Regions from separate parts of the Modestobacter roseus genome, predicted to be linked through region 1. Evidence: riboswitches for the same ligand, from Rfam matches in the RefSeq annotation. Region 1 holds a riboswitch; each other region holds the start of a gene.
What was found. Region 1 has a riboswitch for cyclic di-AMP ahead of JD78_RS21700 (LysM peptidoglycan-binding domain-containing protein). Riboswitches for the same ligand answer to the same signal wherever they lie in the genome.
Positions count from the first base shown of each region.

Region 1 (3,949 bases):
CCCTGGTGTGGTGCGGCATCGGCGTGGCCATGATGGGCCTGCCGTACCTGGCCTTCATGCCGACCATCTCCAGCGACCTGTTCGGCCTCGGCTCGGTCGGTTACGGGGTCCTGGCGGCGACGTCCGCGGTGGGCGGGGTGGCGGCGGGGCTGCTGCTGGGGCGGCGCAGCTCGTGGGTCCGGCAGACCCGGGTGCTGGTGGCCTCCGGCGCGGTCTTCGGCATCGCCATCTGCGCGCTGGCGATCGCACCCAACGCCGCCGTCGCCGTGGTCGTGCTCCTCGCCGTGGGCGCGTCGATGCTCGCCTTCCAGACCACCAACCAGTCGCAGCTCATCGCCCTCTCGGACCTGGAGTACCACGGGCGGGTGCAGGGGCTGATCATGCTCAGCTTCGGCGCGTTCGGCATCGCCGCCCTCCCGCTGGGCCTGCTCGCCGACGCCATCGGGCTGCGCTGGACGCTGCTCGGCATGGGGGTCGGCGTGCTCGCGTTCGTCGCGCTGTACGCGGTGGTCAGCCGGCGTCGGATGGCCGGCGCGCAGCGGCTGCGCGACCTGGGCTGACCGAGGAGCCCCGCGTGGCGGGGACGGTCAGCGCCAGTCGACGCCGGGCAGGGTGGCGCTCCAGGACTCGGCGATCCGGCCGTCGGCGACCCGGTGCACCACCAGCCAGGTGACCACCGAGGTCTGGCCGGTGTCCAGGTTCAGGCCGGTGGTGGTGGCCCGCGTCCAGACCCGGTCCTCCGCCGTCACCTGGTCGTCGACGGTGGTCGCGGGGTCGTGCAGCAGCTGCCAGGAGTCGCGGACCTCCCGGGTGAACTGGGCCCGGGTGAGCGACCGGGTCCCGGCGGAGGAGTGCCGCACGTAGGGCTCGGCGATGAGCTCGTCGATCACCGTGAGATCGCGGCGGTTCCACAGCCCGTCCCAGTAGCGATGGACGATCGAGGTCAGTGCCTGCTGGTCCACGATGCGGCAGCCTAGGGCCGCGAGCGCGTCGGCCGCTGCGCGTGGGCCACCGGCGGTGGGCATGGCGTCGGGCCCGGGGGCCGGTGGCTGCCGGCGCCGGGGCGCGCTGGCGCGGTCGACTGCAGACGGTCACGACACCCCGACCGCGAGTGAGTTCAGGGTACAACCAACTCAGCAGCTGGACGGCCGTCCGGCGGGGGCCGACCGGTCCGGGAGGACACCGGCCGAGATCGGCGGAACGCGCTGGCCAGGCGCCGGACACCTGACCGTCCAGCGGTGTCCGAGGCGGGGTGCCGGCGCACCGCCGACACCCCCGATCCGGGCGGTCCGGAGCCCGGTGGACGGCCCCGGCGGAATTGCCCCCGCCCGTGGCCGTCTGCCTACCGTGCGCCCGTCCACCGACTGCGGTGGGCCCGGCTGGCGGACCGCCGAACCTGCCCACCGCCACCGGACCAGCGACACGACGGGCAGGCGCGGGGGACCCACACGCAGGACCGGGCCCTCGGGCCCTGGGGTGAAGCCGCATGCGCGGCCGGGCAGCTCTCGCCCGAACCCGACAGCTAACTCCGCAGGCGGTGAGAGGCACATCCCCATGACACAGCGACACCGGGGACGGCACCGCCGTCCCACCCGGCGCCCCACCGTGGCGTCTCTGGCCCGTCCCGCCCTGGCGGTCGTGGCCGCAGCTTCGGTCCCGCTCGCGGTGGCCGCCCCGGCGCACGCCGCGGAGCACACGGTCGCTCCCGGCGACACCCTCAGCCGCCTGGCGGCGGCGCACGGCACCACGTGGCAGACCATCTACGCGGAGAACGGCGGCGTCCTCAGCGACCCGAACCGGCTGCGCGTGGGTCAGGTGCTCACCATCGGTGGTGCCACCGCGGCGCCCGCGACCACGGCTCCCGCCACCACGGCCTCCGGGGAGTACGTCGTCCGCGCGGGCGACACGCTCGGCAGGATCGCGGCTGCCCACGGCACCACGTGGCAGCAGCTGCACGCCCTCAACCGGGGGGTCGTCGGGGCCGACCCGAACACCCTGCGCGTCGGTCAGCGGCTCACCCTCGGCGGCGTGCCCGCCCCCGCTGCTGCCGCTCCCCGGGTCGCCGAGCGGGCGGCCAGCCGGAGCGCGGAGCGGGCCGCGCCCGCTGCCGCCGCCGGTGCCTACGACGTGTGGGCTCCGCACGTCCGTCCCGCCGTCCAGGAGGTCGCCGAGCGGTTCGGGGTCGGATCGGTCGTCACCCGGCCCGGCCACAGCCCGACCGAGGACCTCGCGGCCGACTTCATGGTGCACACCGACCGGGCCAAGGGCGACGCCGTCGCCCAGTACGTCATCGACAACGCCGCCCGGTTCCGCGTCGAGTACGTGATCTGGCAGCAGCGGATCTACCAGGTCCGCACCGGCACGTGGCAGGCGATGGCCGACCGTGGGTCGCCCACCGCCAACCACATGGACCACCCGCACGTGTCGTTCCTGCCCGGCTGACGCCGGCCGGAGCGGGCCCCTGAGGTCTGTTCGTCGAACGGCGTCCCCGCCCGGTCGTCCCCGGGCGGGGACGCCGCCGGCGGTGGTCCTGCGTCGCCTGCCGCGCGGCGCCGTGCGGTCGCTGGCAGGGTGGACGGCGTGACCCCTCCCTCTCCCGTCGTGGTGGTGACCGGTGCGAACGGACTGGTGGGCAGCGCGGTGTGCCGGGCGCTGGTCGAACGGGCGGCGCGGGTGCGGGCCGTCGTCCGGCGCCCGGGCAGCGCCCCGGACGGCGACGGGGTCACCGAGCACGTCGGCGACTTCGCCGACGAGGCCTTCGCCCGGACGGTGGTGCAGGGTGCCGACGCCGTCGTCACCACGGTCCACCCGATGGGTTCCCCCCGGGAGGTGCAGCACCGGGTCGGCGTCGAGGGCACGCCGGTGATCGCCCGGGCCGCCCGCGACGCCGGCGTCGCCCGGCTGGTGCACGTGTCCACCGCCGGGGTCTACGACCGGTCGGCCGGTGTCGGGGACCTGGCCGAGGACGGACCCCTGCTGCCCGAGGGCAGCGGCGACTACCCGGACACCAAGAACGCCACCGATGCCGCACTGGCCGAGGTCGGCGGGCTCACCACCGTGCTGGTCCGCCCGCCGGCGATCGTTGGGGCGGGGGAGACGTCGGTCTGGAACACGCTGCGGCCCCGGGCTGTCCACGACGGCGAGCGGCGGGCGAACCCGGCGAAGACCTGGGCCTGGGTGCACGTCGACGACCTCGCCGCCTTCCTCGCCGACGTCGCCACCGGCGCCGTCGCCACCGCCGACGACCCGGAGCGGGGACCCGCGGCCGGGCGCACGACACCGGTCGTCGTCGCCGCGGAGCCCGCGACGTGGCGGGACTACCTGGGCACGGTGACCGATGCGCTGGGCGTGGCGCCGGAGTGGACCGACGAGCCGGTCTGGACCGGGCAGCTGCGCGCCGACCGTGCGCGGGCCTGGGGCTGGACGCCGCGGGTGGGGCTCACGCAGGCCCTGGACGAGCTGCGACGGGGGCTGGCGGCGGGGTCCTGAGGGTCCCGGGCTGCCGCCGTCACCCACCGTCCCGCCGCGGGTGCGGCGGCCGGGGCGGGTGATGGTGCAGGGTGGGGGACGGTTTCTTGTCGACTCACCCGCCACCGCGGGGGAACGGGGTGCGCGAGTGCAGCGGCTGCTGGTCGTGGTGAACGGTGCCGCCGGGACCACCGACGACGACTCGGTGCAGACGGTGCTGACCGCGCTCCGCTCGGGTGCCGACGTGACCGTGGCCGCGACGGCGTCCGCCGACGAGCTCCGGCGGGCGGTGTCCGACCGGGAGGGCCGGCGGCTCGTGGTCGTCGGCGGCGACGGGTCCGTCCACGCCGCGGTCGCTGCGCTGGACGCCGCCGGCGGCCTGGACCCGGAGGACCCGGTGGGGATCATCCCGCTCGGGACCGGCAACGACCTCGGCCAGGCCCTGGACCTGCCCCTCGACCCGGCGCGGAGCGCCGCGGTC
Region 1 covers NZ_VLKF01000001.1:1,480,210-1,484,158, reverse strand. Annotated here, with positions in the region: gene JD78_RS07080 (MFS transporter) at 1-560, shown strand, start outside; gene JD78_RS07075 (ester cyclase) at 588-962, opposite strand; cyclic di-AMP (ydaO/yuaA leader) riboswitch at 1,436-1,532, shown strand; gene JD78_RS21700 (LysM peptidoglycan-binding domain-containing protein) at 1,639-2,442, shown strand; gene JD78_RS07065 (NAD-dependent epimerase/dehydratase family protein) at 2,581-3,489, shown strand; gene JD78_RS07060 (diacylglycerol/lipid kinase family protein) at 3,617-3,949, shown strand, end outside.

Region 2 (3,949 bases), 730 kb from region 1:
CGACTACGCCAACCCGGCCCGCCCGCCGCTGCTGTTCATCTCCGGCAGCGAGGACCACATCATGCCGCCGTCGGTGCAGCGCTCGAACGCCAAGCACTACCGGGGCGACACGGTCACCGAGCTCCGCGAGCACGAGGGCTTCCCGCACCTGCTGCCCGCCGCTCCCGGCTGGCAGGCCGTCGCCGACGAGGCCCTCGACTGGGCGCTCGAGCACGCGACCGGCCCCCGGGTGCTCGGCGCCCAGTGAGGCTCACGCACGTCGGCGGGCCGACACTGCTGGTCGAGCTCGCCGGGTGGACGCTGCTCACCGACCCGACCTTCGACCCGCCCGGACGGCGGTACGACTTCGGCTGGGGCACCAGCTCGCGCAAGGTCACCGGCCCGGCGCTTGACCGGGGTGACCTGCCGCCGGTGGACGCCGTCCTGCTCAGCCACGACCACCACGCCGACAACCTGGACGACGCCGGCCGGGCGCTGCTGCCGTCGGCCCCGGTGGTGGTGACGACGGTGGCCGGGGCCGCGCGGCTGGGGGACGGCGCGCGGGGTCTCGTGCCGTGGGCCTCGACGGTGCTGACCGCCCCCGGTCGGGTGCCGCTGGTGGTCACCGCGACGCCGGCGCGGCACGGCCCGCCGTTGAGCCGGCGGGTGTCCGGGGACGTCGTCGGCTTCGCCGTCCACCCGCAGGGAGCCGAGGGTGGCGTGGTGTGGATCTCCGGGGACACCGTGTTCCACCGCCGGCTGCGGGAGGTCGCCGACCGGCTGACCGTCGACGTGGCCGTGCTGCACCTGGGCGGCGTCCGGTTTCCCGTCACCGGCCCGCTGCGCTTCTCGATGACGGGCCGGGGCGCGGTACGGACGGCGCGGCTGCTGGAGCCACGGGTCGTCGTCCCGGTGCACCACGAGGGCTGGAGCCACTTCCGCGAGGGGCGGGACGGCGTGCAGCGTGCGCTGGACCGGGCGCCGGACGTCGGTCGGCGGTTCCGCTGGCTGCCCTCCGGCGTACCGGTCGACGTGGGCGGCTGACCAGCGCGTCTGCGGCTCGTGGGACTGCCGGTGCGGATGGTGTGACGACTCGGCGTCGACGCCCCGTTTCGGCGAATCCTGTCGGCAACGTCCTCGATGCTGCGCAGCAACACGGCTTCACCGGAGTCAGGAGAGCGGGATGCGCGGGATCGTCGTCATCGACCAGCCGGTCGAGGACCGGGTGGTCGGCTGGCACGTCAACGTCGGCGAGGGGCTCGAGTCGACGATGGCCGGTGCCTGGGTGCTGCCCTCGGACGACGACCGGATCGCCCGGCTGCTCGTCGGCCGGATCATGGTGCCCACCGAGAAGGCCTCGGTGCGGTTCGGCCGCGGTGCCGACGCCGCTGCGCTCGCCGTGGCGATCGTCGCGGAGACCAGCGCGCTCGACGCCGCCTTCGCCGCGCACGTCGCGTCGCTGCCGTCGTCCAAGCGGAGCCTGGTGAGCCCGCGCTGGCCGCGGATCCCGACCCGGCCGCGTCCGGAGACCGCCGGCGATCCGCTGGCCAGCGACGCGCTGACCCTGGCCCGCTGGGTCGCCGAGCTGCTCACCGCCTGGGACCGGATCGAGAAGGAGCGGCTGACCCGCCCCTTCCTCGCCGTCCGCGGTGGGGAGGCCACCCGGGCGCTGCCGCCGGGCTGGCCGGCCGTCAGCTGCCTGGCCCAGGCGGCCTGACACCTCCCGGGGGCGCCACTGCGGCGTCCCCGGGAGGTGTGCGACTCAGACCAGCCGACGCGCGGTGTTGTAGCCCCACATGTCGATGCTGGCGACGCGGACGACGTCGCCGCTGGTCGGCGCGTGCACCATCAGCCCGTCGCCCAGGTAGATCCCCACGTGCCCGACGGGGGAGTAGTAGAAGACCAGGTCACCCGGCTGCAGGTGGGCCCGGTCGACGGGCACGCCCATCGTGGACTGCATCCGCGACGAGTGCGGCAGGGTGATCCCGGCCGCCCGGTACGCGAACTGGGTCAGGCCCGAGCAGTCGTAGACGTTCGGGCCGGCCCCGGCCCACACGTAGGGCTTGCCCAGCTGTGCGAGCGCGGTGTCGATGACCACCTGGGCGGCGGAGTTCGGCGCTGCGGTGGCCGCGACCGGCGCGGCGATCGGAGCCGCGGCCGGCGGGGCGGCGCCCCGGCGTTGGCCTGTGCGGCGAGGGGGGTGAGCACCACGCCGGCGCCGGTGAGCAGCGCGATCAGCGCGCCCTTGGCGGTGCGGGTGGAACGACGTGCAGAGGTGGTGCGCAGGGTCGTCATGGAACGACGGGTTCTCCTTGTTCTCCTCAACCGCCTACCGAGTTAGCTGACGGGTTCGGGCGGGGAACTCGCCCGGCTCGGCCGCACCTGCGTGCGGCCGTGCTTCACCCCAGAACTGCGGTGGGTCCCCGGTCCAGGCGGCGGCTGCAGCGTGCGCAGCCGACGTCCGGTTCGGCGGTGCCGTCCGGGTGTCACCACAGGCGGTGACGGTCGGACCCGGTCGGCCGCGATGACGCTAGGTCGGCATCCCGGAGTCCGCAGCGGTCCATCTCGACCCGATCCGGGAGCCCTCGGACAGCGACTCGCCGTCGCGACCGCAACAAACGCCAAGCCGTCCCCGGCGTGTCTCGCGGGGAAACGATCGTGTCGGACGGCGGCGCGTGCCCACGCTTCGTGTTGACGGCCTCACGACGCGCCAAGCCCTGGAGCTGCGTCAGGAGCGGGGGCCCGGGCGCACGGCGGGGGTCACATGGGGTGCTGCCGACAGTCGTGGTCTGCCCACCGGGGGTGGGCAGACCACGACGTTGCCGGGGGTACTTCCCCAGCACGCGACAGCGCCGCCGGGGATCACTCCTCGGCGGCGCTGTCGTCGTGCTGGTGCTGCGGAGATCAGGCGGTCTGCTCGCCGATCCCGAACTGCAGCGAGCCGTCGGGGCCGGCGGCCGCGTCGAGCGTCTTGTCGTCGAGCAGCTCCGCGGCGCGGGAGTCCAGGAACACCCGCGCCCCGGCCTCGTCGAGCACCGCGTCGTCCTCGGCGGGCACGGCGGCCAGGCTGAGCTCCAGGTTCGCGCCGGTCGGGTCGTTGGCGATCCGCAGACCACCGGCCTCGGGGACCTCGGACTGGCCGAGGATCCCCTTGATCGCGGTGGCGGCGGTGGGGGTGAGGGTCAGCATCGTGCGGGGTCCTCTCGGTTGCAGGGGGCCCAGCCCGCCGGACGTCGGTGGCCGGCGGGCAAGGCGGTCGACCGGAGACGGTTCGCCTCGCACCCCCCAACCTCCCCGGCACCCGGAGCGGGGTCAAGCGTCGTCACGCACCCGCAAAGAAGCCCGCACCCACCGCGTCGGTCGCGGTGATCGGCTGCCCGCTGCCCGACCGGGTCACCCGACCGGCCCGCGCCGCCCGCGCCAGCCCCGCCTCCAGCGCCGGCATCAGCACCGGGTGCAGCCGCCGGTGCCCGAAGACCGCCAGCGTCTGCGCCACCAGCTGCTCGTGCGTCAACCCACCGCTGGACCGCAGCAGCGCGACCATCGCGTTCCCGATCTCCTCCGGCGGCACGTGCTCCAGCGGCCGGTCACCCGCCGACCCCTGCCGGCGGAACCCCGCCCAGGACACCGGGTCCAGGTCCTCCGGCCACAGCCACTCCGCCGCCGGCTCGGGCAGCAGCGCCAGCAGCTCCGCCATCCGTGCATCGGTCAGCCGCGGCACCTCGAACGCCCGCGCCGCCCGCCGGGCCAGCCGCTCCCGGTGCACCGGCCCCTCCGCGGCGATCCCGTCGACCAGCACCTCGCGCACCAGCCGCGCGATCGCCGGGTCGTCCAGCCGGCGCAGGTCCCGCGGCTCACCCGCCGGCCCCGGCGTCCAGGGCACGAACGGCTCCTCCCCGGGCAGCCGCACCGGCGGCACCACCGGCCGCGCCGGCACCCGCCGCGGCGCGTCCCCGGCCGGCGGAGCCGG
Region 2 covers NZ_VLKF01000001.1:2,213,168-2,217,116, reverse strand. Annotated here, with positions in the region: gene JD78_RS10520 (alpha/beta hydrolase) at 1-247, shown strand, start outside; gene JD78_RS10515 (MBL fold metallo-hydrolase) at 244-1,023, shown strand; gene JD78_RS10510 (hypothetical protein) at 1,163-1,696, shown strand; gene JD78_RS10505 (C40 family peptidase) at 1,742-2,077, opposite strand; cyclic di-AMP (ydaO/yuaA leader) riboswitch at 2,292-2,427, opposite strand; gene JD78_RS10500 (HesB/IscA family protein) at 2,884-3,168, opposite strand; gene JD78_RS22585 (DUF4011 domain-containing protein) at 3,302-3,949, opposite strand, start outside.
Region 2: it holds a riboswitch for cyclic di-AMP, as region 1 does, so the genes downstream of both, JD78_RS10505 (C40 family peptidase) here and JD78_RS21700 (LysM peptidoglycan-binding domain-containing protein) in region 1, are expected to answer to the same signal.

Region 3 (3,949 bases), 300 kb from region 1:
GACCACCGGTGGCACTGAGTGCCAGGCTAGCGAGGAACAGTGGTCCGCGACACACCTCTTCCGCGTGCCGGAGGGGACTGAGCGTCAGGCCGTCCGGATCACCGAGACGTCGAACTCCACCTGGATGCGGTCGCTGACCAGCACGCCACCGGTCTCCAGCACGGCGTTCCAGGTGAGGTCCCAGTCGCTGCGCTTGATCGCCAGCGCTCCCTCGAAGCCGACCCGGGTGTTGCCGAACGGGTCCAGCGCCGAGCCGGTGAGGGTGAAGTCGACGTCGACCGAGCGGGTGACGTCCTTGATGGTCAGGTCGCCGGTGACCCGGTAGACCTCGTCGTCGACCTGCTGCACGGCGGTCGAGTCGAAGCGCATCTCCGGGAACTGCTCGACGTCCAGGAAGTCCGCCGAGCGCAGGTGCGCGTCGCGGTCGGGAGCCCCGGTGTCGATGCTGGCGGTGCGGATGCGCAGCGAGACGCTGCTCGCACCCGGGTCGCCGGTGTCGAGGTGCGCGGTGCCGGCGAAGTCGGTGAACGCGCCGCGCACGGTCGTCACCATCGCGTGCCGCGCACGGACGCCGATGCGGGTGTGCGCGGCGTCGACGACGTAGTCGCCGGTCACGTCCGCCAACGCGGCGGTCGCGGCGTCGAAGTCCGAGGCCGCGGGCTCGGGTGCCCGGTGCTTGCCCACGGTTCAGTCCTCCTGGTCGGGGTGGTCCACCCGGTGATCCTGTCCGATGGGGACGACATTCTGGCAGGGCGGTGCCGGACTCGGCACACCAGGAGGGACCGCCCGGTGCGGGCGGCCCCTCCTGGGCGGTGCTGGTTGGTTCAGGAGCAGGTCGAGCGGGAGCAGTCGATCAGGAGCGGGTCGATCAGTACCAGCCGGCGGACTGCGACTGCGACCACGCGCCGCACGGCGAGCCGTAGCGGTTGTTGATGTAGATCAGGCCGGCGTCGATCTGCCGGTAGCCGTCGGAGGTCTTCGCGATCCCGGTGCCCTTCCAGGTGGAGTCCAGGAACTGCGGGATGCCGTAGGCGGTGCTGCGCGGGTTCTGCGCGTTGGGGTTCCAGCCGCTCTCCTTGCCCCACAGCTTCTCCAGGCAGGAGAACTGGCCGGAGTCACCGCCGAGCTTCGACAGCGCGTACTCCTGGTAGGAGCCTGCGGGCGCGGCGGCGGCCGGGGCCGGGGCGGACGAGCCGCCGCCGGAGGACCGGGGGGCGGACTGCGACCGCTGGGCGGCGGCGGCCCGCTCGGCCTTGCGGGCCTCCTCGGCCTGACGCGCCTCCTCGGCCAGCCGCGCCTCCTCGGCCAGCCGGGCCTCCTCGGCGAGCCGGGCCTCCTCGGCCAGCCGGGCCTCCTCGGCCAGCCGGGCCTCCTCGGCGGCCACGGCGGCGGCCTGCACCTGCTGGGCGGCGACCTCGGCCTCCTGCCGCTGGCTGCGGTCGGCCGCCAGCTCGCCGAGCCGGTCACCCACCTCACCCTCGGCGACGACCGTGCTGGCGTGCTCGGCGGTGAGGCCCAGCTGGGTGGCGATGCTCACCGGCTCCGGCGCGGCGGTGGCCTCGGCGTCGGTCTGCCCGCTCACCGCGACGTTCACCAGGACCGCGCCGACCGCAGCGGCGGCCAGGTACATCGCCGGCCGGCGCAGCCCCGTCGGGGGTGCCAGGCGGCGGGAGCTCTTCGCGGCGCCGACGGGCAGGACCGCGGTGGGCAGGCCGTCGTCGGCGGGCACGGCCGCGTCGTCCAGGGCGTCGTCGTGCGGGGTGGTGCGGGGGGACATGGAGGAGGGGGCTCCTGGGCTCTTCCGTGGCCGCCTACCGGGTTAGCTGACGGATTCGGGCGGGAAGACGCCCTACCCGGCCGGGCACGTGCCCGGGCGGGATTCACCCCAGTGCTGCGGTGGGTCCCCGGATCGCTGCGGGCAGCGACTCGGCGGCACCCGGCGCGGGCTCCCCGGATGGGGACGTGACGTCCGGCCGGACCGGCCCAAGGTAAGGCCCGTGACGACCTCGTGACAACGCCAGGCGGCCAGTTCGTCGGGATCTGCCACGACTCCCCTGGTCAGCGCGGTGTGACTCGCCCCGCACGCCCCGCTCGTCACGCGAGCACCGGGCGCCCGGACCTCAGGGCAGCCGCCAGACCGTCGTCCGGCGGACCTCACCGCCGTCGGCGTCCGGGACGTCGTGCACGGCGGCCGGGAGCAGCCCCTCGCGGGGCAGGTAGGCACGGCCGGGGTCACCGAGCAGCACCGTGGCGCCGCGCAGCCAGTGGGCGCCCAGGTAGGGCAGCACCCGGGCGGTCATGTCGCGGTCGTAGCAGACGTCCCCGGCCAGCACGACGTCGACGTCCGGCCCGTCCTCGCCCAGCACGTCACCCACCACCTCGATCCCCCTGACGCCGTTGAGCTCGGCGTTCAGCGCGATCGCGGTGTGGGAGTACGGGTCGACGTCACTCGCGATGACGTGCGCGGCGCCGGCCTTCAGCGCCGCCACGGCGACCAGCCCGCTCCCCGCGCCGAGGTCCAGCACGCGCCGGCCGGCGACGAGCTCCGGGGAGTCCAGGACGTGCCGGGCCAGCGCCTGGCCACCGGGCCAGGCCGCCGCCCAGAACGGCGGGTCCTGGCCGGCGCCGCCGGCCTCGGTCTCCATCGCCTCCCAGAGGGCGACGACGTCGTCGGCGACGTGCAGCTGCACCTCGGGGATCAGGGTCGGCCGCGCCACCCGGGTGTGGGCCTGCAGGAAGGACGGCGGGACGCGGTCGGGGGCGGACACCCCGACAGTGGACACCCGCCCGTCCGCCCGCGGACCACCGGGGTGCGCCCGGTCCGGGCGCTGCGCTCAGTCCTTGCGGTCGCTCCGCACCACGGTGACCGGGCACGGCGCGTGCCGGGTGACCTGGTCGCTGGTCGAGCCCAGCAGCAGCCCGGCGAAACCGCCGCGGCCGCGGGCGCCCACCACCAGCAGGTCCGCGTCCCGGGCGGCGGCGATGAGCGCCTTCACCGGCGCGGTGTGCGCGACGTGGCAGCCGACCCCCGCGGCGCGGTCCCGGCCGAGCGCGGCCACGACGTCGGCCTCCAGGTCGGTCTGGACCGCCTTCTCGTAGTCCTCCATCGGCGGCACGTAGCCCGGCGACCAGCTGGCCGGCTGCGGCGCGGTGGCGATCCGCCAGGCGCGGACGACGTGCAGCGGCCACCCGGCCCGCTCGGCCAGCCCCGCCGCCCACTGGAGCGCCTCCTGGGCACACCCGGAGCCGTCGTGGCCCACGACGACCCCGCCACCGACACCACCGTCGACCGCCGCGGTCGACGCTCCCTCGGAGGTCCCGGCCATGGCCTCGTCGACCTCCGCTGCCAGCGCGTCCCGCGTGCCGCCCTGCTCCGTCACCGTGTCCTCCTGTCCGTGCCCGTCCCGCGCCGCCCCAGGCGGCCGGACCCCCACCCTGGCGCACGGCGCCGCCGCGCGCACAGTGCCGGAGGTCCCGACGGTCCGTGCCCCGCCCGGCTCAGCGCGCGTCCCGGACGACGTGCACCGCGGCCTCCTCCGCCGACGCCCCTCCCCCGTCGACGCCCTCGTCCTCCGCGTACAGCTCGTCCTCCGTGTCGACCACGCCGTCGTCGTCGTCGGCCAGCCGGCCTGCGCGGTCGTCGCCGACCTCGTCGTCGCGCAGCTCCCCGTCGGTGCCGGCGTCGTCGCCCAGCCCGTCCCCCTCGTCGTCGGCCCCCTCGTCGTCGGCCCCGCCGTCCCGGAGCTCGCGGGCCAGCCGGCCGGAGAGGCTCTCGCCGGCCTCCTCGCGCTCGGTGGTGCCCCAGCCGGTCGACACCCACGGCCGGTCCGGCGGTGACCAGCCGGCGGTGTCGTCGTCGGCGTCCGGCTCGAGGGTGTCCGAGACGGCGGCCACGGTCGCCGGGTCGGTGCCGTCGTGGTGGGTGCGCATGGCTGCCTCCGGGGGCTGG
Region 3 covers NZ_VLKF01000001.1:1,777,611-1,781,559, forward strand. Annotated here, with positions in the region: gene JD78_RS08490 (YceI family protein) at 85-684, opposite strand; gene JD78_RS08495 (aggregation-promoting factor C-terminal-like domain-containing protein) at 869-1,777, opposite strand; cyclic di-AMP (ydaO/yuaA leader) riboswitch at 1,798-1,932, opposite strand; gene JD78_RS08500 (class I SAM-dependent methyltransferase) at 2,121-2,768, opposite strand; gene JD78_RS08505 (universal stress protein) at 2,835-3,380, opposite strand; gene JD78_RS08510 (DUF5709 domain-containing protein) at 3,499-3,949, opposite strand, start outside.
Region 3: it holds a riboswitch for cyclic di-AMP, as region 1 does, so the genes downstream of both, JD78_RS08495 (aggregation-promoting factor C-terminal-like domain-containing protein) here and JD78_RS21700 (LysM peptidoglycan-binding domain-containing protein) in region 1, are expected to answer to the same signal.

Region 4 (3,949 bases), 1.8 Mb from region 1:
GCTGAGCGGGAGCTCGTCCAGGGTGCCGCCGGGCACCCGCTCCCACCAGCCGCCCGGGCTCTCCGAGCCCGCCCCGGCCAGGTGGGAGAGGAGCTGGCCGACGGTGCGGTCGCCCAGCGGGGTGCCCGGCACGTGCTCGTCGAGCAGGTCGTCGAGGTGCAGGGCGCCCTCGTCGCGCAGCCGCATCACCACCAGGGCGGTGACCGTCTTGCTGATCGAGCCGAGCCGGTACTGGACGTCGGTGTGCGACTCGGCGACGTCCCCGCGGCCCGCCGACCAGGCCAGCCCACCGCCCCGGACGACGCCGGCGACCAGGCTGGGCGCCCGGCCGTCGCGCTGCACACGGGCGGTGCGCGCCAGCAGCGTGCGGGCGGTGGAGGGCAGCACGGGGTCGGCCATGCCGCGAGGCTAGCCAGCGCTGGCGGTCGCGGTCTCCCCCACCGGCAGCCGGCCGGTGCGCCGGGCCCAGTGCTCGAACCAGAGGGTGACCAGCGGCGGCACCGAGGCGGCGAGCGCCAGGACGGTGGTGCCGATCGACCAGCGGAGCACCCGCCAGGCGACCAGCGTGACGACGACGTAGGCGACGAAGACCGCGCCGTGCACCGGGCCGAAGACCTGGACGCCGACCTCGGAGGTGCGCAGCACCCACTTGACGAACATCCCGGCGAGCAGGAGCACCCAGGACACCGCCTCGGCGACGGCGACGACGCGGAAGGCGCGGGCCACGGGGGCAGGGGCGAGCAGTCGGGCAGCCACGACCGGGGACAACGAACCACCGGCGCCGCGGTCTCCCGGATGTGATCGACGTCCCCCGGAGACACCGGTGCCCCGGTCGCCGTGCGGCGACCGGGGCACCGGTGGTGAAGCGCTGGAGCGGCCCTGTCCGGGGGCTCACCCCGAACGTGCGAGGGGTGAGCGGGACGGGGTCCTTCCTCAGCCGGCGATGCGGCGCATCGCGGTGATGCTGCCCATCACGTCGATGCTGGCGACCTTGACGACGTCGCCGGAGGTCGGCGCGTGCACCATCTGGCCGTTGCCGATGTAGATGCCGATGTGGCTGACCGGGGAGTAGAAGGCGATCAGGTCGCCCGGCTGCAGCTCACCCCGGGACACCGCGCGCCCCATGCTGGCCTGGGCCCGGCTGGAGTGCGGCAGCGAGACACCGGCGGCGGCGTAGGCGTACTGCACCAGACCGGAGCAGTCGAACGACCCCGGACCGGCGGCGGCCCACACGTAGGGCTTGCCCTGCTGGGCCATGGCGGTGCTGACCGCCGTCCCGGCGGCGCCGCTGGAGGCGACGACCGGCGCGGACGGGGCCTGCGCGGCCGGAGCCGCGCCGCGGGCGGCGCTGCCGCCCCCACGGGAACCGGAGCCGGAGCCGGACGCCTGCTGTGCCGCGGCGGCCTCGGCGGCGTGCCGGCGCTCGGCCTCGGCCCGCGAGGCGGCCTGCTCCGCGGCGGAGAGGCGCTCGTACAGCGCCTGGTACTCGGCGATCTGCTTGTTCAGGTCCGTGCGCTGCGCCTCGACCTGGTCGAGCTGGGCCTGCGCCTCGGTGGCGGCGGCCTCGGCCGCCGCCTTGGCCTCGGTGGCCTGCTCGTCGGCCGTGACGGCCTCGCCGAGGATGCCGTTGTTGTGGTCGGCGATCGAGTCCAGCGTGCCGACCCGGTCCATCAGCTCGTCGGCGGACTCGCTGGTGAGCATCGCCTGCAGGGTGCTCAGCTGGTCGCCGGTGTAGGCGCTGCGGGCGACCTCGCGGACCCGGTCGCGGGCCCCGGCGAGGGCGGCCTCGGCGGCCGCGACCTGGGCGGTGGCGGCGTCGACCTCGGCCTGCTTGGTGTCCAGCTCGACGCGGGCGTCGTTGAACTGCTCGGTGACGACCTCGAGGTCGTGCGCGCGCTCGGCGACCAGGGTGGCGGCCTCGGCGGAGGTGGTGGGCTCGGCCGCGGCGGGCGCGGGGGCGAGCAGCGGGGCGGCGACGAGGGCGCCGGCGGCGATGAGGGTGACGACGGCCCGGCGGGAGACGGACCCGCGACGGGCAGGGTTGAGCGAACTCGCCATGTTCGGCGGGTGGTCCTTTCTTCCAACGTGCCGCCTACCGAGTTAGCTGACGGGTTCGGATGGGAAGACACCCGGCACCTGCGGCCCGGCTGGGCCGCGCAGTGCTTCACCCCAGTGCTGCGGTGGGTCCCCGGTCCCCTGGCCCGCCGTCGTGCGCGGGCCGTGGAGTTCGGCGGCGGTCTGGTCGGTCGCCACCGAGGGGTGGCTGAGGTGCCCGTCCGGACCGCCGCCCACCGTAAGGGCGTTATGGGCTCGTGACAAAGGCTCATTGCGATTTTGTTGAGAAACTCCGGTGGTGTGCTCCAACACGCTCACCGAGGGTGACTGGCGCGCCGGGATTCGCGGCTCCCGGACCCGACCACTCTCCCCGGGCTCCGGGTCCGGACCGGCGACACGCGACCCGACCTGGGCACCCGCGGGCGCCCGGTCGGAGCCCCCCCCCGACCCCCGGCCGGTGCTGTCCCCCCGGCCCCGGCGACCGTCTGATCACGCTCCGCGATCGCACGGGCCGCCCACGCGCCGGCTCCGCTGGGCGGCCCGACGGGCTCCCGGCGCGGCGTTGCCCGGGAGCGTGCGCCGGACCTGCTAGCGCCCCGCGGTCCCCGGCCCGCCAGGATGACCCGGTGCCGACCCTTGCCACCGCCCCCTGGGCCGCCCCCCACCTCGCCGTCGCGGTGCCGTTCGGGCACGACGTCGACGCCCCGTTCGCGCCGCGCCCCGCCCGGGACCTGGCGTGAGCACGGCGGCGCGGTACGACGCGGTCGTGGTCGGCGGCGGGCACAACGGCCTGGTCGCCGCCGCCTACCTGGCCCGGGCGGGGTGGTCGGTGCTGGTGCTGGAGCGGCGGGACGTGCTCGGCGGCGCCGCGGTCAGCCAGCAGGTGTTCCCCGGCGTCGACGTCCGGCTGTCGGCGTACTCCTACCTGGTCAGCCTGCTGCCCGACCGGATCGTCACCGACCTGGGCCTGCCGCTGGACCTGCGCGACCGGGCCGTGGCGTCCTGGACCCCGCTGCGCCGCGACGGGCGGCACCGGAGCCTGCTGGTCGAGCGGGACGAGGGGCCCGCGACGGCGGCGTCCTTCCGCGCGCTCACCGGCTCCGACGCCGAGCTGGCCGGCTGGCAGCGCTTCTACGGCCGGCTGAGCACCCTCGCCGAGGACCTCGCACCCACCCTCACCGAGCCGCTGCCCGGCGAGGCGGAGCTCGCCGGGCGGCTGCGCGACCCGGGCATCTGGCACGACCTGCGCGAGCGGCCGCTGGCCGACGTCGTCGGCGACCACCTGACCGACGACGACGTGCGCGGCATCGCGCTCACCGACGGGCTGATCGGCACCTTCGCCGACGTGCACGCCGCCGACGGGCTGGCCGGGCGCTGCTTCCTCTACCACCTGGTCGGCAACGGCACCGGCCGCTGGCGGGTGCCGGTCGGCGGCATGGGCGCGGTCAGCGGCGCGATCGCCACCGCTGCCCGGGCCGCCGGCGCCACGCTGCTGACCGGGGCCACGGTGACCGCGCTGGAGACCCGCGCGGACGGCGTCACGGTGCACTGGACCGACGCGGACGGGGTCGCACACGCGGCCGACGCCGGGCACCTCGTGGGCGGCGCCGCGCCGGCGGTGCTGGACGACCTGCTCGGCGCGCCGGCCGGCCCGCGACCGTCGGGTTCCCAGCTCAAGGTCAACATGGTGCTGCGGCGGCTGCCCGGGCTGCGCTCCGGCGACGACCCGCACCGGGTGTTCAGCGGCACGGTGCACGTCGACGAGTCGGCGTCGGCGATCGACGCCGCGTACGCGAAGGCCGCGGCCGGGCAGCTGCCGGACGTCGTCCCGTTCGAGGTGTACTGCCACTCGCTGACCGACCCGTCGATCACCGGCGGCACCGGGCTGCACACG
Region 4 covers NZ_VLKF01000001.1:3,326,256-3,330,204, forward strand. Annotated here, with positions in the region: gene JD78_RS15925 (serine hydrolase domain-containing protein) at 1-399, opposite strand, end outside; gene JD78_RS15930 (DUF3817 domain-containing protein) at 409-756, opposite strand; gene JD78_RS15935 (C40 family peptidase) at 934-2,058, opposite strand; cyclic di-AMP (ydaO/yuaA leader) riboswitch at 2,074-2,243, opposite strand; gene JD78_RS15940 (phytoene desaturase family protein) at 2,792-3,949, shown strand, end outside.
Region 4: it holds a riboswitch for cyclic di-AMP, as region 1 does, so the genes downstream of both, JD78_RS15935 (C40 family peptidase) here and JD78_RS21700 (LysM peptidoglycan-binding domain-containing protein) in region 1, are expected to answer to the same signal.